One region of the Paenibacillus sp. NN59 genome, then DNA from elsewhere that is predicted to be linked to it. Evidence: riboswitches for the same ligand, from Rfam matches in the RefSeq annotation. Region 1 holds a riboswitch; the other holds the start of a gene.
The links. A riboswitch is a leader RNA that binds a small molecule or an ion and turns the genes downstream of it on or off. The one in region 1 is predicted to bind glycine.

Region 1 (8,946 bases):
ATGGTAAAGTATTTAATGTATTTCCAAGCAAACATGCCGTGGGCATCATGTCCGACGGCGGTAAGGAAGTGCTTGTACACATAGGTGTTAATACGGTGAAACTGAAAGGCCAAGGTTTCAACGTACTGGTTCAGGAAGGTGACCTGGTATCCGCAGGACAACCGATTATGGAAGTGGATCTGGAGTATGTCAAAGCGAACGCTCCTTCGATCATTTCTCCGGTGATATTCACCAACCTGCCAGAAGGTTCTACCGTCACTTTGAAGAAGAGTGGCGTGCTCAAAGTTGGCGATCAGCCGATCATTGAGATAAAATAAGAACTGTTCCAACGATGGCAAGCAAGTGTAAATATATGCAATGCCTAAACTAAACTACTGAAAGCGAGATGATTGTAATGCAACAAACATTCAGAATTACAGACGAAGATGGTATCCACGCACGTCCGGCAACTGCCCTGGTTAATACAGCAAACAAATTCAAAGGTGCTGAATCCTTCGCAGAAGCTAACGGCAAAAAAGTAACATTGAAATCCATTCTGGGCGTTCTTTCCCTCGGTCTGGAGCAAGGTGACACCATCAGCATCATCGTTGAAGGTGAAGGCGAAGCTGAAGCTCTTCAAGCTCTGACAGACGTTATGGTTAACGAAGGGTTGGGCGAAATTAATGCTTAATGTTTCCGGGATCGCGGCTTCGGCGGGTATTGCTATCGCCAAGGCGTTTATCTTGGAGCATCCTGACTACTCTGTAGAAAAACGCCAGATTAACGACGTTGACGCAGAGATTGCTAAACTTGACTCGGCGCTGGGTAAATCCCGCGCTGAGCTTGAGGCAATCAAAGAGCGTACTTTACAAGAGCTTGGCGAGAAAAAAGCAGAGATTTTTGCATCGCATTTGCTCATCCTGGATGACCCGGAACTGATTGATCCGGTAAAAGCGAAGATCGCTGATGACATGATCAATGCAGAATTCGCATTGAATGAAACAGCTTCCCAGTTCATCTCGATGTTCGAAAACATGAAGAGTGCATACCTGCAAGAGCGTGCTGCGGATATGCGTGACGTTACGAAGCGTGTGCTAAATCACTTGCTTGGTATCGACTTCATGAGCCCGGCTGAAATCAGTGAAGAAGTGATTGTGCTTGCAGAGGATTTAACACCTTCTGATACAGCTCAATTGAACCGCCAATACGTAAAAGGTTTTGCAACCAACATCGGTGGACGTACTTCTCACTCCGCTATCATGGCTCGTTCGCTTGAGATTCCGGCTGTGGTTGGAACGAAAGACATCTTGGCTCAAGCGAAACAAGGAGACTTGATCATTGTTGACGGTCTGGACGGTCAAGTTCTGGTTAACCCTACAGATGACGTCGTTGCTGAATACCGTGCCAAACAGGAACAGTATGATGCACAGCGTGCGGAGTGGAGAAAACTGCGTGACGAACCAACGGTTACGGTGGACAACGTTCATGTGGAACTGGCTGCAAATATCGGTACGCCGAACGATGTAACAGGTGTATTGGAAAACGGCGGCGAGGCGGTAGGCTTGTATCGTACCGAGTTCTTGTACATGGGCAGAGACAAGCTTCCTTCCGAAGACATTCAGTACAATGCTTATAAAGCGGTACTCGAAAAAATGGAAGGCAAACCTGTTGTAGTTCGTACACTTGACATCGGTGGAGACAAAGAGCTTCCTTATCTGGATCTGCCAAAAGAAATGAATCCATTCCTCGGCTTCCGCGCAGTTCGTCTGTGTCTGGACCGTCTGGATATCTTCCGTACTCAATTGCGTGCGTTGCTGCGTGCAAGTGTACACGGAAACTTGCGTGTCATGTTCCCTATGATCGCAACACTGGGTGAATTCCGTGAAGCCAAAGCTGTCCTGCTCGAAGAGAAGGAAAAGCTGGTCGCTGAAGGGATCGCTGTTTCCGACAGCATTCAACTCGGGATCATGGTCGAAATTCCATCAACAGCTGTAATGGCAGATCAATTCGCCAAAGAAGTGGACTTCTTCAGTATCGGTACTAACGATCTGATTCAGTACACGATGGCTGCTGACCGGATGAATGAGCGTGTATCTTATCTGTATCAACCATACAACCCAGCTATTTTGCGTTTGGTCAAAATGGTTATCGATGCAGCGCATCGTGAAGGTAAATGGGCTGGCATGTGCGGTGAGATGGCAGGAGACGAAACAGCAATTCCATTGCTGCTTGGTCTTGGACTGGATGAGTTCAGCATGAGCGCAACTTCCATTCTGCCAGCGCGTAGCCAAATCACCAAATTGTCCCGTGCGGACATGCAGGAACTCGCTGCCAAAGCGTTGGAAATGCAAACCGCTGAACAAGTGGTTGAACTGGTTCAAAGCATTCAAGCGTAATTTTGCCGGAGTTTCCTCCGGATTTGAGGTCTTTCTTTTTCCGATAAAGGGCTGCGTTATTGCAGCAATATTGCCGGTGTCCACGATCCAGTGGGGCCGGCTTTTTTTGCTTTTTTATCGTAGTGACAGGATAGCTACTCTTACAAGTGAATAAAATAAAATAAAATCCCCTTATGGGAGTGAGAGAATATCTCATCACGCACAGGGGATTCTGTCACCGAAATAGACTGTATAAAAAATTAGTTTAACTTATTTAGCTACAAGCACAGTTTAATACAGGTTTGCGTGCTGCGGTCGTTTCATCCAGACGAGTTACCGGCGTGCCGTACGGAGCGTTGAGCACCAATTCCGGTGTTTCTTCGGCTTCCTTCGCAATGCGGATCATTGTATCGATAAATCCGTCCAGCGTCTCTTTGCTCTCGGTTTCCGTTGGCTCAATCATAATGCACTCCTCGACATTAAGCGGGAAGTAGATGGTTGGCGGGTGATACCCAAAGTCCAGCAGGCGTTTGGCTACATCCAGTGTGCGTACACCATACTGCTTCAGGCCACGGCCTGACATGACAAATTCATGTTTGCACACGCCAGGATAAGGAATCTCGTAATGAGGTGCCAGGCGAGCCATCATATAATTGGCGTTCAGCACAGCACATTCGGACACACGGCGAAGCCCTTCTGGTCCATAAGTGCGAATATAAGCATAAGCACGAACAAGAATACCGAAGTTACCATAATAGGCTTTGACCCGACCGATCGATTGATCTCCTTCGTAATCCAGAGCGTACATGCCTTGATCATTTTGAACAACCATCGGTTTAGGTAAGAACGGGATCAGGCGGCTCTTCACACCGACAGGTCCGGCACCAGGTCCACCACCACCGTGAGGTGTACTCATCGTTTTATGCAAATTCAGATGCACCACATCAAAGCCCATATCTCCCGGACGTGTAATGCCCATGATGGCATTGGAGTTAGCTCCGTCATAATACAATAATCCGCCAGCTTCGTGTACGATGGACGCAATATCTTGAATATCCTTTTCAAACAAACCGAGCGTATTCGGATTCGTCAGCATGAGTGCTGCGGTATCTGAACCGACTGCTGCACGGAGAGCATCAAGATCGACCAAACCGTCCGTACGCGACGGGATTGTCACCGTTTCGAATCCAGCTACGGTTGCGCTGGCCGGGTTCGTGCCATGAGATGAATCGGGTACGATAACCTTGGTACGCAGTTCACCACGGCTTTCGTGATAAGCTCGAATCATCATAAGCCCGGTCCATTCCCCGTGTGCTCCGGCAGCAGGTTGCAGAGTTACGGCATCCATACCGGTCAGACCTGCAAGATCATTTTGTAAAGTATGGAGCAGTTCGAGAGCACCTTGAAGACTGGATTCATGCTGATACGGATGGATTTTGGCAAAGCCGTTGTAACGTGCTACATCTTCGTTGATCTTTGGATTGTATTTCATTGTACAGGAACCAAGTGGATAAAAGCCGTTATCTACCCCGAAGTTGCGGCGGGACAATGCCGTATAATGACGAATAACATCAACCTCGAATACTTCCGGCAACGCGGCCGCTTCCGAGCGCAGCATTTCCCGGGGAATCAACGTATCAGCATCCTGACGGGGAACATCACATTCCGGCAAGGAATAGGCCACACGTCCGGGACTGCTCAGTTCAAAAATCAGAGTTTGTTCGGGAGCAACGGATGGTGCGACTTGCGGACTGGTTGGGGTTCCTAATGCTTGCGAGTCCACTCCAGTCTGCTGATTGACTGACTGATGTAGGTTAGATGTTTCCGATGAAGCTCCCGCAATGGTTACTTTTGTGGTCGTTTCCTGAGTCACAGCGTTCCCTCCAATACACGTGCGAATTCATCGATCTCTTCTTTGCTGCGTCGTTCGGTGACCGCAATGAGCATATGTCCTGCCAGTTCCGAATATTCACGTCCGAGTTCATAACCGCCGATGAAGCCTGCATCCAGCAGTTTCAGCTGAAGAGCATCCACATCGGTTTCTTCAGGGAGCTGGATGACGAACTCGTTAAACGTAGGAGCAGTAAAAGTAAGTCTCACTCCGGGAATAGCTGTTAACGTATTTCGTGCATAGTGACTCTTCTGCAAATTCAGATCAGCAACATCAATCATGCCTTGTCTTCCCATGGTAGACATATAGACAGAAGCACTAAGCGCTAATAACGCCTGATTTGAGCAGATGTTAGATGTCGCTTTTTCGCGGCGAATGTGTTGCTCGCGGGCTTGCAGCGTCAGCACGAAGCCTCGTTTGCCGTTGCGATCGGTCGTCTGGCCGACGATTCGACCAGGAATCCGGCGCATGTGAGCCTGGGACACGGCGAAGTATCCGCAAGTGGGTCCGCCGAGCGAAGCGGCGATTCCGAGGGGCTGCGCATCGCCTACGACGATGTCGGCCCTCAGCTTGCCTGGGGCTTCCAGCAAACCGAGCGACAGCGGGTTGGCGCTCACCACGAGCAGTCCTTTGTGCGTGTGCACAAGGTCGGCAGCCTGTTTTATATTTTCCACGGCACCAAAGAAGTTCGGGCTCTGAATCATAACCGCTGCGGTATCTTCCGAAATTGCCGTTTGCAGGGCATCCCAATCTGTAACCCCATCTTTATAACCAATCTCTACAATCTCCAGACTCAGGCCATGTGCGTACGCCTGCAATACTTGACGGGCTTCAGGGTGAACGGTGCGAGATACAATAAGCTGTTTACGACGGGTAGCTGCGGCGGCAAGATTGCCAGCTTCTGCAAAAGCCGTTGCACCATCATACATACTCGCGTTGGCTACCGCCATACCTGTCAGTTCACAAATATACGACTGAAATTCAAAGATAGCCTGCAATTCTCCTTGGCTGATCTCCGGCTGATAAGGGGTGTAGGCTGTATAGAACTCCGAACGGGAAATGACATGGTTGATGACCGAAGGGATGTGGTGGTCATAGATGCCTGCGCCGAGGAAGCTGGCGTGTGTTTCAAAGTTGGCATTGGAGCCAGCTTGTTTCGACATATGGCGAGTTAAGGCATATTCATCCAGTTTGGAGGACACAGGCAACTCGCCTTGGTAACGAATTTCCTGCGGGATATCTTTGAACAAATCTTCAAGAGTATCCACGCCGATCGTGGCCAGCATAGCGCTCTGGTCTTGTTCTGTCATGGGGATGTAGCGGTGCTTGCTCATGCTTGCTCAGCTCCTTGGGTAGGTGTCTTTGACGTACGTGTCCGTTTATGAAAAGGGGTCTTGACGACCTCGGCTTTTAGCTTTTTGCCACGAATCTCAATCTCCAGTGGTGTACCCAGTGCAGTATATTTGCTGTCAATCAGGGCAAGCCCCAGATTACGTTTCAAGGTCGGCGACTGTGTACCGGTTGTCACTTCACCAATCTGAACGCCATCCGCATAGATCGGGTAATGGGGCCGCGGTATGCCACGCTCCAGCACTTCGATACCGATCAGCTTGCGGGCAGGGCCGTCATTTTTTTGTTGCAACAAAGCTTCGTGTCCGATAAAAGACCCGGCGTTCAGTTTCACAAACATGCCCAGCCCTGCCTCCAGTGGAGAGATGGTTGGTGATAATTCCTGCCCGTATAAAGGCAACTTCGCTTCGAATCGCAGTGTATCACGTGCACCAAGTCCTGCTGGAACGAGGCCTACATCAGCACCGGCTTCCATCAGTCCGTTCCATACGAGGGCTGCCTGATCAGCTGCAACATACAGTTCAAAGCCATCTTCTCCGGTGTAACCGGTTCGTGATAGCAGCAGCTTTACTCCGCATACCTCGGCATGCTGCACGAAGCGGAACGGTTCGATGGAGCTTGCATCTATCTCTGAACCTGTAACCTTCGAGAGAATATCGACCGCTAAAGGGCCTTGTAGCGCAAGCAACGCCGTTTGCTCGGAATCATTGGTGATGTTCACCCCAGGTATAATGTGCTCCTGCAACCATGCCCAGTCTTTGTCGATATTGGAGGCATTGACGACCAGCATGTAGTGTTGCTCCGCGAGTTTATAGATGAGCAGATCATCCACTACACCGCCATCGGGATAACACATCAGTGTGTATTGTGCCTGACCTGGTACAGTTGCGGTCACGTCGTTGGTTGTCATGTTTTGCAAAAAGGCTTCTGCCTGTTCACCCGTTACGGTGAATTCGCCCATATGGGATACATCAAACAGCCCGGCGCGCTCGCGCACGGCTTCATGCTCTTTTTGAATACCGCTAAACTGCACGGGCAACTCCCAACCGCCAAAATCAATGCAACGTACACCTTCATATTGCGCGTATAGGGGGAAGAGTGGTGTTCTTAATAAATCAGACATCCAATCACCTCGTCATGGGCCGTAGTAGGCCAAGTATGAAAACACGTTCTGTGAGCCAGATCAATAATGCTTAAGTAATTTTGGTAATCGAGAGTTAACAGCCGACTGTTCTACATTTTTTCATTGGTTATGTTCAGTACGATTCTAGAACCTGCAATTCATTTTTTGGGAAAAAGGAAAAGGACAGGCCAAAGAACCGGCATGCCAAGTAGCACGCTGTATTCTTAGGCTCTGTCCCTTGTACCTGAGAGTTACCCCGCCGTTTATTCAGACAGGTTTCCCCTTGGGTGATCATAACGTCCGTATAGGACGATTAGATGCTCTCCAGAGTTGCGTCCTGTAAAAGTCCTTTTGCCTGAGAGATTCACCCCCGCTTGTCGGTGGTTTACTCCTTCGGCGCCGCCTCATGCACATCCCCAAACCGGGTGTACGGGCAATCTCTCCCTTTACATTCATCCGCGGTTCATACGTAGTCCAATTAACTTCAGTTGCTCTTCTCATTAAAACGTGAATACAGTCCTGATGTCAAGAACGATATCATTGAAATTGTGTAAAATACGAATATTTAATGTTTATACTATATTAATGTTCGGTTATTTTAAAAGAGTGCGCTTACTATTCTAATATTCGCCATTATATGCAGAAAGAGTAGTGTGAGGTTACACAAGGTGGGTATCGAAATTGAAATAAACTGTGAGCTAACTTGACATTTGAATCTGAAATATCATACGCTATTGTCTGGGAAAAAGGTGAAGGTCAAAGAACGCATGCACTCATTAATGAAAAGCGAGGCGGATATCGATGAGCGAATTGAGAAATGATTTCCTGTACAGTAAAGAGCACGAATGGGTGCAAACCGTAGGGGAGGATACCGTACGTATTGGCATTACCGAGTTCGCGCAGCATCAGCTGGGTGACATTGTGTTTGTAGAATTGCCTGATCTTGAAGCCGGTGTAAAAGCAGAAGACAGCATCGGTACGATTGAATCCGTCAAAACGGTATCTGATCTGTTCTCACCTGTCAGCGGCACCATTGTTGCAGTGAATGAAGCTTTGCAAGACTCGCCAGAACTGGTGAATAGCTCTCCTTACGAAGAAGGTTGGATGATCGAAATCCGTGTCGATGGAGATGTAACAGCTGCATTATCCACATTGCTGAAGGCGGATGCTTATCTTAAACATACTGAGGAATAGAATTCGACTGGATTGTCGAGTTGATTTGTACTTATTGACATATATATGATCCTAATTGAATATAAAAAATCTTGCTATTTAAACCTGCGTGAGCTATGAGCTTATGCAGGTTTTTTTGCTGTTTTTTTCTGCATATTGGAGGAATTTAAGTAGGAGTGACATAGCATCATGAATAAAAAAATTGCAAACGGACCAAGCTATTTTATTGCTTTGTATGTTGTATATGAATAAAGTCATAGGCAAGAAAAGCCTTGCGTATCAAAGGGTTGAGCATATATTCCTAATTAAGAGCGACTACATAATCCAATGTTGTCATCATTGTTCATGACGAAAGTACGCTTTCATTTGATTGAACAGGAAGGTTTTCTCGCTTAGGATTACAGCAGGGGATCAATGATACCCCTTTCATACGAAATAATGACTTGATTCAAGGAGGATAAACCAATGAGTAATTTGGATCAAACATCCAATTCCAAAGGTGGGTTACGTGTTGGTGTGCAACGCTTCGGACGATTTCTGAGCGGTATGGTCATGCCCAATATGGGAGCATTTATTGCTTGGGGATTAATTACAGCGATGTTTATTAAAACAGGATGGTTTCCGAATGCGACAATAGAGCAGCTTGTAGGGCCGATGATTACTTATTTGCTGCCGCTACTGATCGGTTATACCGGGGGTACGATGGTGCATGGCACGCGTGGTGGTGTCGTCGGGGCGATTATGACCATCGGTGTCATTGTCGGAACGGATATTCCAATGTTCCTCGGGGCCATGATTGCGGGGCCTTTCGGTGCATGGGTGATCAAGAAGTTCGATAAATCCATTGAGGGCAAGATCAGAGCCGGTTTTGAGATGCTGGTCAACAATTTCTCGGCAGGAATTATCGGTGGTATTTTGGCGATCTTTGCTTTGCTCGGTATCGGGCCGGCAGTAGAGGCCATTAGCAAAGTGTTGTCTGCTGGCGTACAAGGTTTGATGAACCTGGGCTTGCTACCACTCGTCAATCTGATTATTGAACCGGGTAAAGTATTGTT
Region 2 (8,946 bases), 2.1 Mb from region 1:
CTCTGCGTCATGCTCATCCTGCACTGCGTGCAGCAGGAACCATTCGTTTCCTGCAAGCCCAGGAAGGCGGTAGCCAGCTTGTGATGGAGCGGCAAAGTGACGAGGAACGCATCCTCATTCTGTTCAACCGTTCTGAGGAAACCGCCATCGTTGAACTGGATGCAGGAGAGCAACCTTGGACGGAGCTGTTTGAGGGCAACCATCGCACCGCTCTGGAAGACGGTGTGCTTGCCATTGAACTGCCTGCTTACGGATATGCCGTGATGCGCACAGAAGTAAAATAGATGCCTTTTGGAAACAACAATAAATGACTGCCTTCTCCAATTCTGAGTGGTTGACTGCTATCTTGGCGGTTTAGGCAAACTGGACAAACAAGCGTCTCGCATAACCTGAGAAAACCAGGTTCGCGGACGCTTGTTTGTTATGAAGTAATAACGACTAACATGCTCTAATTACTAATTTAATTGATAATCGGAACTTGGTTGTGTGCTCCTAAGCTATCTGCCCCTGTCCTGTATATGATCCACTTGCTATTCTGCCTCTGAGCCTGTTGTTGATGTTTCGGATGACTCATCCGGCAAGCGCTTGGCCTTTGGCTTCGCCAGCTTCTCCATCATCTTGCGGCCTGTAGGTGTCTGAGCGAGCCCACCTTGCGCTGTCTCGCGGTGACGGCTTGGCATCGCACTGCCTACCTCCAACATCACGTCAATGACTTCGTCAGACGGAATGGCACTGCGTACACCAGCGAGTGCCATATCTGCGGCAGCCAGTGCAGTAACGGCACCGAGTCCGTTGCGCACGATGCATGGAATCTCTACCAGGCCAGCAACCGGATCGCAGATGAGGCCCAGTGTATTTTTCAAAGCCAATCCTACAGCATGCACTACCTGCTCCGGCGTCCCTCCACGAAGCTCCACCATCGCACCGGCAGCCATGCCAATCGCTGATCCTACTTCCGCCTGACAGCCGCCCTCGGCCCCTGAAATAAATGAATTGTTGGCGATCACGTATCCAATAGCACCGGCGCAGAACAATCCATTCACCAGATGTTCATCCGTCCAGCCAAATCGTTCCTGCGAGCTGATAAACACACCCGGAATGATGCCACAAGAGCCCGCTGTTGGCGTAGCCACGATCCGTCCCATGGAGGCATTCACTTCCGATACGCAAAGTGCATAGGCCATGGCAAGGGCAGAAGCATCGCCAGAGCATGTTTCGCCTTGGCGAATATATTCGGCCATCTTTTTCCCGTCCCCACCCGTCAGTCCGCTACGTGAGGTGGTATCTTCTGTAAGTCCTTTACGAACCGCTTCTTTCATCACCTGGTAGTACTCCGACATTTGCTTTACGACATCTGTTTCGGGTGTGTTAGTCTCCTGCACCTGCTCTTCAATCATCAACTGTGCAATCGTTTTGGACTCCGCAGTGCAGATGGTGTTCAATTCATGTAGATGTTTAAACCGCATCCGGATCACCCCCTCTCTTCAGATCAATCACACGAATATCCAGCATATGATCCAATGAACGCAGCTTGTTCAACGTGTCTTCACTCGGCGGTGCATCCATCTCCATTGCTGTAAGTGCCTCACCATCACGAGCCTTTCGATCCACTTGCATATAGCCGATATTCACTCCGGATGAGCTAATGGTTGAGGTCACGGATGCCAGAACTCCTGCTTTATCGGCATGACGCAAAACAAGTGTCGGAAACTCTCCACTGATCTGTACGCGAAAATCATTTAATGCATGCACAGATACACTGCCGCCACCGATGGAAGCGCCTATTAAAGAGCATGCCCGTTCGCCGTGCCACAATTCAATCTTGACCGTGTTCGGATGAGGAGCCGGTAGACCGCTGGTGTAAAATTCAACCTCCATGCCTGCTTCATCTGCATATTGCTCTGCATCCGGTATACGCGGATCATCTGTAACGTAACCCAGCAAACCACCGATTAGTGCCAGATCTGTTCCATGTCCCTGATAGGTATCCGCAAATGAGCCATATAACGTAAGCCTTGCACGTTCCGGTGTACATCCCAGCCACTGACGCGCAATTCGTCCCAATCTTGCAGCACCGGCTGTATGTGAACTGGATGGTCCCGTCATCGACGGGCCAATAATTGAAAAAACATCTTTAAATCGCACCTGTTAACCCTCCAATTGGTTTTGTCATCGATATCTGGACAAGACCCACCACAATGTTCCTGATTTACTGATTGATGACATCAAAAAAGGACAGAAGAAGGCCGTTAGCCCTCTCTCTGTCCTTGATACCTGAGAGTTTCATGATTTTAAGCCAGGAAGAACAAGGCCGAGTACACGCAAGCACTCATCTGTTCAGCAATCTGACAATCATATACCCCTTGGGTGGCGCTTCTTCCGCGCACTCTCCAGAGTTGCGTCCAACGACGGTACATTTACCTGAGAGATTAACGGTTATGCCGGGTGCATAACTGCTTGCTCCTTCGGTGCCCAAGCCATCTGTACAGTACAGTTCTACATCTTAAATTGCATTAATCATGCCTACTTGTACTGTATTGCATCATCCTGCTAGGTCTCTCCCGCTCGTTATCATTCGCTATATTCTGTTATTCCATGAATGAAAGTTCACCATTCTGCCATGCATTCAATCATATACAGCGTAATATGCCATACGCTATATGTCAATAAAAGTGACGTAATCTCGAAGCACATCACTTTCTATATACGATATGCTCCTTTCGTTCATATGGTTCAAAGCTTGTTCATTTTTCTCTATCCGCAATATTATTTCGCTTGCTTCGTTATTTGCAACTCATCTACCCACATCTGTAGTTGTTCTTCTGTCCAAAAATCATTTTCGCCCATGACCGAATAACGAAGACCATCCTCGCTCCACGACAAGTTCCGAATGATAGACATATATGAACCTTCTGTATCACGAATGTTAACTTTCTTTTCCTCTGGAAGCAGTTTTTCATTACCGTTTTCCCCTGGTGCTTTAAATACGGTCATGCTGATCTCTGGTTTGTTATCCTTCACATAATACAGTGTCACTTCATCCCGGCCTTGTTCACCCATAGATGAAATGAGCTCAATTCTCGATAATTTCATATCCGCTCCGATATACTGTAGGAAGGGCTGACCCACGGCCTGCTCTGCTTCTTCTCGTGTGATTTCTCGGTTATTCATCACGTCATTCATATTTTTCACTTCTACATCTGCAGGAATATCCAACGTAAACGTCTTGTCTGTGAACTCAGGATTGTAATTGATCTGGTCATATAGAAACTCTGACTTGGTATCCCCATACGTACTCGTGGCTTTCACAACCATCCACTCTTTAGGGTTTATCCAATACTCCGAAGACATGGAGAGTGAATCCTTATCCTTCGGAGTTAGTTCAATATGAATGACCTCCTGGTCCTGAAGCTTTTCCTGACCCAGCATCTTCACATTATGGTTATCACGCATACGTTCCAGTTGATCCACCAGCATCTGCTTCTGGGTTTGGTTGGGTTCCTGCTGGAGCGCTGATGAATCCATCGCAATAGCGGTCTTCGCCTCTTCTTCATAGAGCAGAATCTCTGAACCGTTATGAACCGCATAACTCACGTTTCCGTTTTCATCGGTCTCGATCCGCTTTTTCCCTGTTTTTCCGTCGACCCATTCCTTCACGTGTATCGTGCTCGTAATCTCACTATCTGTCCACATCTTCATCGTACCTTCGGCATAGTATGACCCTGGCCCAGACTCGGATGCAATTATTTTCTCAATCATATCCGCTCCTGACATCCCAAGCATATCTTTCTCTGCGCATCCAGCAAACAATGAACCTGCAATCAAGGCCGCTCCCATCAGCTTCCATCCCATTTTTATCATCATTCTCACCTTTCCTTAAGTTATATCCTGTGTTTCATCCGGGTTCCTTCGTTCCGGCAATCGACAAACAGCTACAGTCCCATATCGTTCAGAGGACCACATGCGTATATCTCCTCCATGCTTTAATGCGATTCTCTTTGATATGCTTAATCCTAATCCAGAGCCTCCTGCATAACCGCCTAGTTGCTCTTTGTGATATTGAACGTACGGCTCAAAAATCCGCTCCAGCTGTTCTGCCGGAATAGGAGGGCCTTCATTTTGAACGATAAGCAGTGTCGCACCATTTCTGTACGCATCCAGTTCTGCCCCCAGTGATGGATCGATCCATTCCGCCAGTTCTGATGCTGAATCCATTACAGCGAGCCCGATGCTACCTTGGGGAGGAGTGTAGCGAAGCGCGTTATGCACTAGATTATCGGTCAGACGCATCAGGGATTCAGGATGAATTCGATAGCAATGATTGGTCCGAACAGACATCTTCATGTCATACTCATCACGTTCCGCAAGACCTCCGTAACTGCCAAGCAGCATCTCAAAAAACTCTTCCCCTTCTACCTCAACCATAGCAAGCTCTGAATCTCTGGAACCCAATGCTGTGTACATCTCCAGCTCACCGATCATCTGTTTCATACGCTCCACATTTCTAGCGATGACATCTCTATACTCCTGTCTCTCTAATTGTCTAGAATCTCTCTCCATACTAAGTGCTTCCGCATAAGCACTGATGGACATGAGAGGTGTCTTTAGGTCGTGTGACAGAGAAGCTACAATCATCTCTTTTTCTTTTTGTTGCCTCTCCACTTCCTTCTGGGTCTGCCTGATGGTTTGTTGCATCGCATCAAACTGCTTTAACAACATACCCATCTCATCACTGAGACCGTTGACCGGGATCTCATCTGGTTCTTCTCCATGGGCAAATCCATGCATCCTGTTTATCAGAACTTTCATAGGGAAGAAAAGCTTGCGGGATAACAACCACAACACTGTTCCGTACAAGAGAACAAAAAATACCACTGATCCACCGATAACCCATGTCGTTCGAAGCGATATTCCTTCAAGCCGATCCTCACGCAACATCGTTATTTCATAAATCCCTACCAGCTCCCCTTGATCCCAAACTGGTTTTTTCAATGAAAATGTGCGGTGTCGAATCTGAAGATGATACAGATTTCGATATAATTCAGAGCTTCTTACCGTATATCCACCTGTTGACCAAGTAATATCCCCGCCAGATGTGTACACCCGAATCCCAGAAGGTAGATAAAGATTGAAACTTAGCTGTTCGCTGGCAAGCGCAGGGAGGGTTTGATCACGCTCAGACGAATTCAGCTGATACAGCGTTGGATCATTTAAGACCTTTTCTATCGGTGCAATGCGTCCTGTCATTTCAACATACTCCGCTACTGCACGGTGATTTTCATAATAGCTATATAAGGAAAATAAAGCCCACCCTGCCGCCACAGGCAAAAACATCACGATCAGGAACGCAATCATCAGCCAATATTTCAGTTTCATTTAACCCGTTCTCCAATAAAGCGGTATCCACTGCCCCATATGGTTTGAATCCAGCGCGGCTGGTGCGGCTCATCTCCCAGCTTGGCCCGCAAACTTTTCACGTGCACAGTAACTGTAGCGGCGGAGCTTCCTTCTGCCGATTGACCCCACACATGTTCGTAAATCTCTGTTTTCGTAAAGGCTCGGTTGGGGTGCGAAGTCAGCAGCATTAGCAATGCTCCTTCTTTAGCTGTGCACTGCACCTCTATACCATTCAGTCTCACCTGCTGATTCAGTGGGTGAATCGTTAACCCATCGTTGTATTGCTGAAGCGATGCATTGGACTGACCACCTTGATATCTACGATATCTGTTCAGGTGGGCTTTAATTCGAGCCGTAAGCTCCGCCAAACTAAAAGGTTTGGTGATATAATCATCTGCGCCTAAGCCAAGTCCTTCTAGTTTGCTTTCTTCCTGGGTCCGGGCACTCATGATCAATACCGGAACATCGCTGATCAACCTGACATGTTTGCATACTGTAAATCCGTCCATCTCCGGCAACATTAGATCAAGTAGGACAAGATGATATAATCCGTTCTTGAAATCTTCCCAGCTCTCCAGTCCACTTGATGCCCAGGTCACTGCATACCCTTCACGACGAAGATGGTCCATTAAGATCCGGGCAATTTCTGGATCGTCCTCTACTAACAGTATGTTATTCTTGTCTGTCATTGCGCTTTCATCCTCCCTGGATTAAAGTGTAGCGAAAAATACTCGTGATGCTGCAAAGTTTATAGTTTCTTTAGAATTACAAATCGTCTATATCCCAGATCTCTAAACCGCACTCTACAACAAAAAGAGCACCCTGAACTTCAGGACGCTCCGTCTCATAATGAAATTTCAAATAAGTTGCCGCTTAACTCATGTAATGATTTCTCGATATTTATTTATCCTAGCATGGTGCATCCTATCCGGCAAACATTTAGATAGAGCAAAACAAGGCTCCCGGATAGACTAATCCAGAAGCCTTGTTTTTGTTTTCAATTAACCAAAACGCCCCATAATATATTCCTGCGTTAAGCGATTGTCCGGGTTAGTAAAAATGTGCTCCGTCTCACCATGCTCAACCAGACTTCCCAAATAAAAATAAGCGGTATAATCCGAGATGCGAGCCGCCTGCTGCATGTTATGGGTAACAATAACGATGCGTAGCTCCTGCTTCAGCTCCGAGATTAATTCCTCCACTTTACCCGTAGATACAGGGTCAAGCGCAGATGCAGGCTCGTCAAGCAATAGGATCTGCGGGTCTACAGACAGTGCGCGCGCGATACAGAGACGCTGTTGCTGTCCACCTGAAAGTGCCAAGGCTGACTCATGTAGCCTGTCTTTCACTTCATCCCAGAGAGCAGCACGGCGCAAGCTTTTTTCCACGATTTCATCCAGTGCCTTCTTACTTTTTGTACCGCGGTAGCGGGGGCCAAATGCGATATTGTTGTAAATAGACTTGTGAAAAGGGTTTGGCTTCTGCCACACCATGCCGATTTTCTGACGAAGCTTGATTACATCCGTCCCCGGTTCGTTAAGGTCATTGCCGTCCATCCAGATATGTCCTTCCGTGCGGGACCCGGCAATCTCATCATTCATCCGATTTAACGAACGAAGGAATGTGGATTTCCCGCAACCGGACGGCCCGATCAGGGCCGTTACACTCGCTTCGGGGAAAGTCAGGCTGATCTGCTTCACGGCCTGAAAATGTCCATAATATATGCTTAACTGTTCCGTACCAAAAGGTATGGCCATGTGGATTTCCTCCTTATTTCGAAGCTGTCATACGGCGGTACACAACCCGGCCGATCCAGCGCGCGCTCAGATTGAATGCCAGTACCAGAATGACCAGCACGGCAGAAGCCCCTGCTGCAACTTCTTTGGAATCTGGTCCGATGCCTTCACTGTTGACTTTCCAGATGTGTACAGCTAGTGTTTCCGCAGGACGAAGTGGATTAATTGGTGATCTCGGACTTGTTGGATTCCAGTCCGTAAAGTCCAGCGGTGGACTACTCATACCCGCAGTGAACATCAGGGCCGCTGCTTCACCGAAGATCCGACCGGATGCCAGAATGGTGCCCGTAATCAAGCTTGGCAGTGCCACAGGCAACAGGATGGACGTAATGATCTTCCATTTGGACAATCCAAGAGCAAGTCCTGCTTCCTTCTGCTCTTTGGGAACGGCTCGGAAAGCTTGCTCTGTCGTCCGTACCATAAGTGGCAAGTTGAAAATCGCCAGTGCCATCGCACCCGATAAGAGTGAGAAGCCCAGGCCAAACGTATTTACGATCAGCAAAAGTCCGAACAAACCGATAACGATCGACGGGAAAGATGACAATACTTCGACAACCAGTCGAATGAAACTCGTAATCCGACCCGGTTTGGCATATTCCGCCATATAAATACCTCCGCCCCAGCCGAGCGGGATGGTAATAATCAACGTTAGTACAAGCAAAAAGATAGAGTTAAAGAGTTGCGGTCCAATACCGCCGCCACCTTTGAGCAATTGCGGTGCACTCGTCAGGAAGTGCCAGTTGATCTGACCGATCCCCCGGAACAGAATAAATCCGAGTAAACCGAGCAAAAGTACAACAATGAATAAAGCCAGAATCACGATGACTACTGTTGCAATTTTATCCGCTGTTTTTGGCTTCATTCTCATACCCGGTTCCTCCTTTCAAGCAGGCGAACCAGAATGACGAAGACAAAGGTCATTACCAGCAGGACAAGCGCCATGCTCCACAATGCATTGTTATGAACAGAACCCATCGTGGTGTTACCCATACTCAGGGTGATTACACTTGTTAATGTTGAAGCGGATTCGAGCAGGGATGTCGGTACATGCGGCGCATTACCGATGACCATCTGTACAGCCAATGCTTCACCAAATGCACGAGCCATACCAAGGACAATACCTGTCAGCAATGCAGGTAGCACCGTCGGAATGATTACCCGATAAATCGTCTGCCAGCGTGTTGCGCCAAGCGCATAAGAAGATTCACGCAAGCCCTTAGGCAAAGCAGACAACGCATCTGCCATGATACTCGTAACTGTAGGCAGAATCATGACGGACAACACCAGACATCCGGCTGCAATCCCAATGCCGGGTCCTCCGAAGATACTGCGTAACATCGGAACAATTACGCTTAGACCGATAAATCCGTATACAACGGATGGAATACCGGAAAGCAATTCAATCGCGGGCTGCAAAATCTTTTTACCTTTACCCGGTACAATCTCGGTCATAAAGAGTGCTGCACATAGACTAAGCGGACTTGCAATCAATGCTGCAAGCAAGGTGGTTGTAAAGGAACCCGTGATAAACGGTAATGCACCATAAACGCCAGGCTCACCTGTAGGATTCCACGTTTTTCCGAAAATGAACTCACGCAGGCTGACGCCATCCTGGAAAAAGGTTGATAACCCTTTGGATGCGACAAAATATACGATGGAAAACATGACAACGATCAGGAAAACGACACATATCGACGTGTAGATCCGTCCCGTCCACTCTTCCCAGTAATGTTTCTCTCTCAAGGGCCGGCGT

Region 2: linked by a shared signal. The riboswitch ahead of sdaAB (L-serine ammonia-lyase, iron-sulfur-dependent subunit beta) and the one ahead of gcvT (glycine cleavage system aminomethyltransferase GcvT) in region 1 are both predicted to bind glycine.

Annotation. Positions count from the first base shown of each region.
Region 1 covers NZ_CP199678.1:5,003,863-5,012,808, reverse strand. The annotation lists gene ptsG (glucose-specific PTS transporter subunit IIBC) at 1-317, shown strand, start outside; gene ACT89M_RS21830 (HPr family phosphocarrier protein) at 395-670, shown strand; gene ptsP (phosphoenolpyruvate--protein phosphotransferase) at 663-2,375, shown strand; gene gcvPB (aminomethyl-transferring glycine dehydrogenase subunit GcvPB) at 2,629-4,137, opposite strand; gene gcvPA (aminomethyl-transferring glycine dehydrogenase subunit GcvPA) at 4,224-5,579, opposite strand; gene gcvT (glycine cleavage system aminomethyltransferase GcvT) at 5,576-6,718, opposite strand; glycine riboswitch at 6,948-7,048, opposite strand; glycine riboswitch at 7,052-7,174, opposite strand; gene gcvH (glycine cleavage system protein GcvH) at 7,520-7,912, shown strand; gene ACT89M_RS21800 (PTS mannitol transporter subunit IIBC) at 8,357-8,946, shown strand, end outside.
Region 2 covers NZ_CP199678.1:537,322-546,267, reverse strand. The annotation lists gene ACT89M_RS02530 (alpha-glycosidase) at 1-284, shown strand, start outside; gene sdaAA (L-serine ammonia-lyase, iron-sulfur-dependent, subunit alpha) at 531-1,466, opposite strand; gene sdaAB (L-serine ammonia-lyase, iron-sulfur-dependent subunit beta) at 1,456-2,145, opposite strand; glycine riboswitch at 2,260-2,396, opposite strand; glycine riboswitch at 2,401-2,574, opposite strand; gene ACT89M_RS02515 (LolA family protein) at 2,767-3,870, opposite strand; gene ACT89M_RS02510 (HAMP domain-containing sensor histidine kinase) at 3,877-5,376, opposite strand; gene ACT89M_RS02505 (response regulator transcription factor) at 5,373-6,086, opposite strand; gene pstB (phosphate ABC transporter ATP-binding protein PstB) at 6,399-7,154, opposite strand; gene pstA (phosphate ABC transporter permease PstA) at 7,168-8,055, opposite strand; gene pstC (phosphate ABC transporter permease subunit PstC) at 8,058-8,946, opposite strand, start outside.